Regions from separate parts of the Gordonia jacobaea genome, predicted to be linked through region 1. Evidence: riboswitches for the same ligand, from Rfam matches in the RefSeq annotation. Region 1 holds a riboswitch; each other region holds the start of a gene.
What was found. A riboswitch is a leader RNA that binds a small molecule or an ion and turns the genes downstream of it on or off. The one in region 1 is predicted to bind cobalamin.

Region 1 (3,239 bases):
CGCCGCGCACACCTCGCGGGCGCGGGCACGGGCCGCCGCACCCAGTTCGCGGTGCGGTAGCCGTCCCGTCGCGACAACCTCTGCCGCGGTGAAATCGAAGTCGAGCGAGGCTGATTGGGTGAGAGCGGCGACTCGTCGGGCATTCTCCCGCATACTCACCGCACGCACGTCGTGGCCGTCGACTCGCACACTGCCGCTCGACGGAGCCAGCGCGCGGTACACGCATCGAAGCAGGGTCGACTTCCCGCTGCCGTTCGGGCCGATCACCCCCAGGAACTCTCCGGAGTCGACCATGAACGATGCGTCGCGGATGATGCTGGTGCCATCGATCTCGACCGCGACTCCGTCGTACTCGACAGCACTCATGAGTCGATCCGGGTACGTCGACGCTGCATCAGCCCGAGGAACACCGGCACACCCACGGCCGCCGTGATCGCACCGAGCGGAATCTCCTGCGGCGGAACGACAATGCGCGCCATCAGATCGGCGACGACAAGGAACAGCGCCCCGAGCACCGGCGCGACGAGAATGATCTTACGGTGATCCGCACCGACCACCATGCGGGTCACGTGCGGCACGATGAGACCGACGAATCCGATTGCGCCGCAGACAGAGACGATGAACCCGGTCATCAGCGCGGCGATGACGAAGAGCTCGAGCCGAAACCGCGACGCCCGTATGCCGAGCGACGCGGCGACCTCGTCGCCCATCGCCAGCGCATTGAGTTGTCGTGCTCTCGCCGCGACAACGCCTATCCCGATGACCACCACCACCGAGACCAACACGACCGAATGCCATGTTGCCGCAGCAAGACTCCCGAGCAGCCAGAACATGACACTCCGCGCGGCATCACCCACCGGACGCAAGAAGATGAGCACGGTGGTCAGCGCCGAGAATCCATATCCGAGAGCGGTTCCCGTCAACACGAGCCGCAGCGGTGTGAGACCTCCCCCACGCTGGGCGATTCCGAAGACGAGCAACGTCGCCAGCAGTGCGCCGAGGAATGCCGCGGTCGGCAACGCATAGAGACCGAGTCCCGAGAAGACTCCGAACAGCACTACCGCGGTGGCTCCGACCGACGCACCCGACGAGATCCCCAGCACGTAGGGATCGGCCAGCGGATTGCGCACCATCGCCTGCACGATCACACCGACGACCGCCAAGCCTGCCCCCACGAGCGCCCCCGTCAATACCCGTGGCACACGCGAGTCGACGACGATCCAGTACGACGCGGCGTCGACCAACGAGACCGATCCCCCGGTGATTGCCGCCCACACCATCCGCAGCGACACAGACCAGCCGATCCCCACGGTTCCGTACGCGACGCCGCACGCTGCTGCCACGACGAGCGCCACACCGCAGCCGATGGCCACGGACACGGGTCGCGTCCAGGTTGCCCGCGGGTTCGCACTGCGCGTCGACATGGCCCGCCCTCCTGATCAGCCCGGAGCGGGTACAGCAGATGTCGCCACGCGCGGTCGACGACGACCGCTGCGCGTTCAACACCGACCATGTCCCGCGAAGTCGATGGGACCGCCTGAGCCAGGCGGTCACGTCGGCAGGTCTTCGGACTTCGGACACGGCACGTGATGTGCCACCTATCGACGATCGCTTCCCGGGCCGCCGGCCCAGTGCTGTTGAACGCCTTCGTTTCCGTTACCGCTGCGGGGCAGCTCTGGATTCCCACCAGATTCCCTCTTGGCTCCCACCGACAATCTCGGCTGGAGAACCGACGCCGCTGAAGTCTAGCAACGGTCTCAAATCGGACATATGGCGCATGCGGTTTCACGAACTTCACCATCCCATCACCGCGAGGCCGACGGCGGGTAGGACGACGTCCATCCTCTCTTGGTCGGGTGGCGGCATGCCGAACATCTCACCTCGACCGTCACTGGCCGACCTCCGGATCGATCGGGACAAGACCCTGCACGCCGGCACCACCCGCCGACGCTTTCTCACCTGGGCGGGCGTCGCGGCCGGTATCGCAACCGTCCCCGCACTCTTCACGACCGACGCGGCGTCGGCTCCCCCGCCGCGTCGTGGCAGCGACCTGTTCACGCTCGGCGTCGCGTCGGGTGACCCCCTACCCGACGGCATAGTCCTGTGGACACGTCTAGCCGTCGATCCTCTCGCCCGTCGCGGAGGAATGGGCATGCTGCCGGTACCGGTCGAATGGGAGATCGCCGGCGACCCCGGCATGAGGAACGTCGTCGCGCGCGGCGTCGAACTGGCGACGCCGGAGAACGGGCACAGCGTGCACGCCGACGTGCGCGGTCTACGACCCGCCGCGGACTACTTCTACCGATTCCGCGCGGGCGGTTCCGTCTCGGCGATCGGGCGCACTCGTACCGCTCCGTCGTACGGAAGTCGCCTGAGCGCGTTGACCTTTGCATTCGCCTCGTGCCAATCGTGGGCCGACGGCAACTATCCCGCCTACGCCGACATGGCGGCACACGCACCGGATGTCGTCTTCCATCTCGGCGACTACATCTACGAAAAGCCCATCCCCGTCGACGGCGGCCGACGCAAGACCGCGGCAACACCCGCGTCGGCACACCGGGAATGCGCGACGCTCGACGACTACCGCGATCGGTATGCGCTCTACAAACTCGACCCCAACCTGCAGGCCGCGCACCGAGTAAGCCCGTTCATCACGATCTTCGACGACCACGAGGTCGACAACAACTGGGCCGCAAGGGTTCCCGAGGACGATCAACCCATCCCCGAATTCCTGGCCCGGCGAGCACAGGCGATGCGCGCGTGGTGGGAGAACACACCGGTGCGTGTCGCGCAGCGGCCCCGCCCCACACCGACGGCCGATCTCTACGATCTGCGTGCCTACCGCCGGTTCAGTTATGGCGACCTCGTCGAGTTCAACGTTCTCGACACCAGGACCTTCCGCAGCGATCAAGCCAACGGCGACAACGACACCGCGCAGAATGCCGCGACCGCCGACCCTCGACGCACCATCACCGGTGCCACACAGGAGAAGTGGCTGCTCGACGGGCTGGCCGCGAGCCGTGCCCGCTGGAACGTCCTAGCGCATCAGACCACCATCGCCGACCTCGCCCGCCGGAAGAACGGTGAGCGCGCGGTCAGCATGGACGGGTGGAGCGGTTACGAGGCCTCGCGCGCAAGGGTTCTCGACGGCGCTCGTGATCGCGGTGTGCGCAACCTGGTCTCGATCGTCGGCGATATCCACCGCAATGTGGTCTCCGAGTTGCGCTCCACGTATTCAC
Region 2 (3,239 bases), 200 kb from region 1:
CCCGAGGTGGACAAGCGGAACGCGCGCACCGCCCAGTCGAGGTAGCGCTGCTTGTCCGCATCTCGCAACGGAAGGAGCTCACGCAGTGCAGGCTCGTCGACCTGGATGATGGTGATTCCGGCCTTCTCGAGGTCGACGGTCTCGTCGCGGATAGCCAACGCGATCTGATCGGCCGACTCCGAGAGCGGCTGGTCGTCACGGACGAACGACCAGGCGAGGATCGTGACCGGACCGGTCAGCATTCCCTTGACCGGCTTGTTGGTCAGCGACTGCGCGTAGGTGATCCATTCGACGGTCATCGGCTGCGCGCGGACGACGTCGCCGTAGAGGATCGGCGGCCGCACGCACCGGGTTCCGTACGACTGGACCCACCCGTTGGCCGTGGCGAAGAAGCCGTCGAGTTGTTCGGCGAAGTACTGGACCATGTCGTTGCGCTCGGGCTCGCCGTGCACCAGTACGTCGAGTCCGAGTTTCTCCTGCAGCGCAACCACATCGGCGATCTCGGCGCGCATCCGTCGCTCGTACTCTGACTCGTCTATCTCGCCCGAACGCAGCGCGGCACGAGCAAGTCGGATCGCCGAGGTCTGCGGGTAGGAGCCGATCGTGGTGGTCGGCAGCGGAGGAAGTCCGAGCTGTGAATTCTGTGCCGCGATGCGCTCTGCAGCAGGCATCCGCGTGATGTCGGTGTCGGTGACGGCCGCCAGGCGAGCACGCACCGCCGGGACATGCACCCGCGGATCGCTTGTGCGGGTGGCCAGCGCCGCGGCGGACGCCTCGAAGGCCTCCCGCTCCGACTCCCGACCGTTGCGCAGTGCGCGGGCGAGCACCCCGACCTCGTCATACTTCTGCGCGGCGAATGCCAGCCAGCCTCGCAGGTTGTCGTCGAGTTCGTCCTCGGCGTCGAGCGTGTAGGGCACATGCAGCGTCGAGCATGACGTCGAAACAGCAAGCGCGCGTGCCGATCCCAACAAGGTGCCGAGGGTGGCGAGCGCCTTGTCGAGGTCGGTGCGCCAGATGTTGCGACCGTCGACGACGCCTGCGACCAGCAGCTTGTCGGCGAGTTCTGGGACCACGACGACCGAGTCGACCGAGCCCTCGACGAGGTCGACGCCGATGGCTTCGACCGGTGTTCGCGCCAGGGCGGCGAGAGACGCACCGGGGTCACCGAAGTAGGTGTTGACGAAGAGCGCAGGACGCTCGGTGACGGCACCGAGCCTCGCGTACACCGAATTGGCCAGTGCGGGAAGGTCTTCGGCATAGTCGGTGACGAGAACCGGCTCGTCGATCTGGACCCACGAGACTCCGGCCTGCGCGAGCTGTGCGAATAGCTGCTCGTACACCCCGAGCAGGTTGTCAATCCTCGTCAGTGGCGCGGGCGCGCCGTCGACGGCCTTGGCGAGTGCCAGGAAGGTGATCGGCCCGATGATGACGGGTCGGGCGTCGACGCCGCGCGCCCGGGCTTCGGCGATCTCGCCGAGAACCTTGTCGGGGTGCAGTCCGAACGTGGTGTCGCCGCCGATTTCGGGGACCAGATAGTGGTAGTTGGTGTCGAACCACTTGGTCATCTCCAGGGGAGCGATGTCCGCGGTGCCACGTGCCGCGGCGAAGTATCGGTCGAGTGGATCGGCGATGCCGTCGAACCGGCGGGGGAGTGCACCGAGGAGGACCGCGGTGTCGAGTACCTGGTCGTAGTACGAGAAGGTGTTGACCGGGATCGAGTCGAAACCGGCTGCGGCCAACCGTTCTAGGGTGTCGCGGCGCAGTCCGGCTGCGATCTGCTCGAGCTCGGCGGCGCTGACGCGGCCCGCCCAGTAGCCTTCGATGGCCCGCTTGAGTTCGCGGCGCGGGCCGATCCGCGGAGTGCCGGGCACGGTGGCGGTGAACGGCCTGCCAACCTGATCGGACGCCGTCGTGGAGACGGTGGTGTCTGCTGAATTGATGGACATGAGTTCGTGAACTCCTGCATTCGACGTGGACGGTTCACCGCCATGCAGGGAGAGTCGACAAGCCCCGGGTGGTGTGCAGAAGACACCACGACACGCTGATCGACCTGCGCCCGGTCCACGAGGCGGCGAGCCACCGGTCGCGGCGCGACCGGTGCAGGAGGCAGGTCTTCGGACTCGTCGGCGGGCTCACACGAGGTGAGATTCCTAGTGGCCGTCGCTTCCCGGGCTCGTGCCCAGTGCTTGGTGACGGCGGTCGTTCCGACATACCGCTGCGGGACAGTTCCGGATTCTCACCGGATTCCCTCTCACCCGACCGCCGATTACGGTGGCCGGATTCGACGCCGCGCGCGGGACGGAGGGGCTCCATCACAATTCCCGGCGGGCGAACCAGCTGCCGTTGCAGCATAGCGCAGCCTTTTCGTCGTCAGCCTCACCGTTGTGACCTAGTAGACGACCATCGCCATGAATCCGCGAACCCAACGGTTCCGAACCAGATAGGTGACTGAACAAACGAACACCACGTATCTCATCACCGGTGCAGGCAGCGGCTTCGGCAAGGAGGTCGCACTGCGCCTCGCGGAGCAGGGCCACGACGTCATCGCAGGCGTCGAGATCATCGCGCAGGTCAATGTCCTGCGCGCCGAGGCGAAGGAACGCGGCGTCGACCTCCGCGTGGAGAAGCTCGACGTCACCGACGAAGGAGATCGCGACAAAGCGGCCCAGTGGGACGTCGACGTACTGCTGAACAACGCGGGAATCTCCGAGGGTGGGTCGTCGGTGGATATTCCCGCCGCGAATATCCGGAGGCAGTTCGAGGTCAACGTCTTCGGGCCGATTCTGCTGACCCAGCCGATCGCGAAGGCCATGGTCGCCAAGGGCGGCGGCAAGATCGTGTTCATGTCGTCGGTGGCCGGCCTCACCGTCGACCCGTTCACCGGTGCGTACGCCGGGTCGAAGCACGCGGTCGAAGCGTTTGCCGACGCGCTCGATCAAGAGCTCAGCGAGTACGGGATCACGGTGGCGACGATCAACCCCGGCCCATTCCTGACCGGCTTCAACGACACGATGTTCGAGGCGTGGAAGTCGTGGGAAGACGATCCGTCAACCCGGCTCTTCGATTACGAGAAGCTCTCGTTCCCCCATGAGCAGTTCGATCCCGAGGAAGTCATCGAGGTCACCCTCGACGTGCTCACCGGTGCCGACACCGACTACCGACACGTGCTGCCCGCCCACACCGTTGACGACATCAAGTCGCAGGTCTCGGCGCAGTGGGACCGGACGCTCAACGACGGC
Region 3 (3,239 bases), 170 kb from region 1:
ACCACTCGAACATTGCCACCCACCGTTCAACGCCGGAATTAGAACACGTTCCACCACTGTGTCAGCCGCGATCCCGGCTTGTCCAGCCGCGGCCGTTGTGGGCTCGCTGGACGCACGAGCGGTCGATGAGATAGGCAGAGAGCGTGAACGATCACGTGTTCGCCGAGTTCGGGCCCTTCTTTGCGTCCGAGACCCATGCAGCCGGTGCATCAGTCGACGACCCATGGTCGACTCTGGCTGCGGCACTGGCGAATCCACAACGAATCGACGGCCGAGTCGAACGGGTCCAGACGGCACTGGGCGCAGGCGCGGCGTCGAACGTCTCCTTGCGCGTCGCGGCGTCGGTGACCCACCTGGGTCTCGTCGCCAGGCTGCTGGCGACGGCGCTCGCCGCAGCGGTGACCGGCACCCGCCTGTCCCTCGACCCCGCGGACGTCTGGTGGCGGGACCATCTCGGCGGGCCCTTCCCGCTGTCCGTCGCGACGGTGGACGCCGAGCCCGCCGCCGACGGCGAACTCCCGAGTGCTGTCGACGCACTCACCGCACTCTTCGACACGTCGTACTCGGTCGGGCCGCGCGTCCTCGGCGGCAACGTCGCGTCGGCGATCAACTCCGCGGCACGGATGATCGGTACCGCCCGGCCAGAACTCGCCGACTCGGCCCGACGCCACGCCGACCTCTTTCTCGCCCACCCCGACGTCGAGGGTGGACAGCTGCGGGCGGGACCGAATTTTCGACGACGCAGCTGCTGCCTGATCTACCAGGTCTCCGGCGACCGGACAGCCGTGTGTGGCGACTGCGTACTGACCTCTGGATAAGCCAAACGCGGCCCGAACTGGTGAACGCGGCTGGTGTACCAGCCGCGTCTGCCAACTCGAGCCGCGTGTGGAACGTCGGGGTGAGGGTCAGGCGACGGTCTGCGTCGCGGAGTCGTCGACCTGCTTCGACGACCGCGACCGCGACATCCAGCCCAGGACCAGCGCGAACACCGTGGTGAGCACGGTCCACAAGATGACCTGGTTGGCGATCGAGTAGACGCGGAAGTCGCCGATGACGTCGCCCGGGAAGCCCGGGAACACGATCTGGCCCGCATCGTTGGTGACCGGCGTCGGCACCTCGTCGAAGCTCGGCAGCAACGCGATGGCGATGGTGACCACAACCAGGTAGCCGACGCCGCCCGCGATTGCACCGAGCAGGCCGCCGATGCGCGGACGCAGCCACAGCGCGAAGACGACGGCCGCGATGACCGCGATCACCGACACCACGGTGATGGTGAGGTAGGCACTCGACCTGTCGGCGATGGTCTCGTCGTTGCCGACTGCCGGCGGGTTGGCGGGGTACGCGAAGTACGGGACGCCGAAGAACGCCACGAATCCGAGCGCACCGAGTGCGGCAGCCGCCCAGCGCGGATCGGTGGCGGGGTATCGCCGTCCGAGGTAGGTCCACAAGACAGTGAACCCGACCGCGAAGAAGGCACCCATCGCGAGCGCGAAGACGATCGTGCCGACCCCTGCGCCGATGTTTTCCTGCACCGACCTGGTGAACACCTCGTGCTCGTGGCCGTGCTCGCCGGTCAGCATCTCCTCGGCGTGGCTACGGCCGTCTTCGTAATCGATGGCCTTCGCGACCACCGGCTCGATGAAGATACGAGCGAACACATACGCAAAAATTCCGGCGATCAGGCCTGATAGCAGGCCCGCGCCGATGAACTTCTTCTCCATTGTTCTGTTGTCTCCCGGGTCAGATCAGTGGCAGGGGAAGCCGAGGAAGTGGCGGGAGTCGTGCACGAACTCGTGGATGTGGGTGTCGCTGCCGAACACCGACCAGGCGCCCTGGTCGTAGCCGATGAAGTAGTAGGCCAGCGCGGCGATGAGCACGGTGGCGGTGAGCCAGAGCGCCGCCGAGGCAACCGAGAGATTCGGCACGGCGAGCGCGGCGGGCCGACGTTCGGCCTGTGATGAGGTGGCAATCATTGAGAGGGTTCCTTCCGGGATGGCGCGTCCCTGACGTGGAGCGAGGTGGCCTGGTTGCCACGTCCTGACTCGTCGCGACAGGTCGCTTCCCGTCGGACTTACAGTGGCGCGACCGTCCCGGATTCTCACCGGGTTCCTGGCAACCAGCGTGGATCGACTCTATACCAGGTTCTCGCCGCCCGACCAGCACGTTGTGCCGTCCTGTCAGACCCGTGCGGAACAATGGAGGTGTGCCCGGCCCGTCCTCCATCCTGAACCGCTTCACCGACCCCACACGTCGGTGGTTCAGCGGCGCTTTTCCCGCGCCGACCCCCGCCCAGCAGGGCGCGTGGAAGGCCATCGCCGACGGCGAGAACACGCTGGTCATCGCGCCCACAGGCTCGGGCAAAACCCTGTCGGCGTTTCTCTGGGCACTCGATTCACTTGCCGCCCGCCCCGATCGGTCCAAGGGCACGCGCGTCCTCTACATCTCCCCACTGAAAGCACTGGCGGTCGACGTCGAACGCAACCTGCGCGCGCCGCTGGCGGGCATCACGCGCGCCTCGCAGGAACTCGGTGTCACCGAACCGTCGATCACCGTCGGCGTGCGTTCGGGCGACACCCCCGCCGCCCAGCGTCGACTCCTCGCCAAGACCCCACCCGACATCCTCATCACGACACCCGAATCGCTCTACCTGATGCTGACCTCGTCGGCACGGGAAGCACTCACCACGGTTGAGACCGTGATCGTCGACGAGGTGCACGCCGTCGCCGGCACCAAACGCGGCACTCACCTTGCGCTGTCGCTCGAACGCCTCGACGAACTCCTCGACTCCCCGGCGCAGCGCATCGGACTCTCGGCGACGGTGCGCCCACCCGAGCTGGTCGCCGAGTTCCTTTCCGGCTCCCGCCCGTGCACCGTCGTGCGCCCGAAGGCGTCGAAGACCTTCGACCTCCGCGTCGACGTCCCGGTACCCGACATGGCGAACATCCCACCGCCACCCGACGCACCGGACTCGGACGAGCTCGACGACGCGTTCTCCCCGACGGCGGGTTCGCTCTGGCCCTACGTCGAGGCGTCGATCGTCGACCTCATCGAGACCAACCGCACGACCATCGTGTTCGCCAATTCCCGGCGGCTCGCCGAGCGCCTCACCGCACGGCTCAACGAGATCCACGAGCAACGCACCGAGCCCGGCCGCGAACCGCCACGCAACGACCGCGTCGGCGGCGGCGCGCCGGCAATGGTCATGGCGTCGGGAGCCACCACCGGCGCCGCGACCGTCC

Region 2: linked by a shared signal. The riboswitch ahead of metE (5-methyltetrahydropteroyltriglutamate--homocysteine S-methyltransferase) and the one ahead of ACRVY7_RS01135 (FecCD family ABC transporter permease) in region 1 are both predicted to bind cobalamin.
Region 3: linked by a shared signal. The riboswitch ahead of ACRVY7_RS00380 (CbtB domain-containing protein) and the one ahead of ACRVY7_RS01135 (FecCD family ABC transporter permease) in region 1 are both predicted to bind cobalamin.

Annotation. Positions count from the first base shown of each region.
Region 1 is NZ_CBDRLS010000001.1:253,948-257,186, forward strand. It holds gene ACRVY7_RS01130 (ABC transporter ATP-binding protein) at 1-366, opposite strand, end outside; gene ACRVY7_RS01135 (FecCD family ABC transporter permease) at 363-1,424, opposite strand; cobalamin riboswitch at 1,541-1,749, opposite strand; partial or broken gene ACRVY7_RS01140 (alkaline phosphatase D family protein) at 1,865-3,239, shown strand, end outside.
Region 2 is NZ_CBDRLS010000001.1:49,344-52,582, reverse strand. It holds gene metE (5-methyltetrahydropteroyltriglutamate--homocysteine S-methyltransferase) at 1-1,946, opposite strand, end outside; cobalamin riboswitch at 2,089-2,279, opposite strand; gene ACRVY7_RS00255 (SDR family oxidoreductase) at 2,445-3,239, shown strand, end outside.
Region 3 is NZ_CBDRLS010000001.1:82,249-85,487, forward strand. It holds gene ACRVY7_RS00365 (acyl-CoA dehydrogenase family protein) at 1-13, opposite strand, end outside; gene ACRVY7_RS00370 ((2Fe-2S)-binding protein) at 144-818, shown strand; gene ACRVY7_RS00375 (CbtA family protein) at 906-1,721, opposite strand; gene ACRVY7_RS00380 (CbtB domain-containing protein) at 1,746-1,973, opposite strand; cobalamin riboswitch at 1,996-2,150, opposite strand; gene ACRVY7_RS00385 (ATP-dependent helicase) at 2,204-3,239, shown strand, end outside.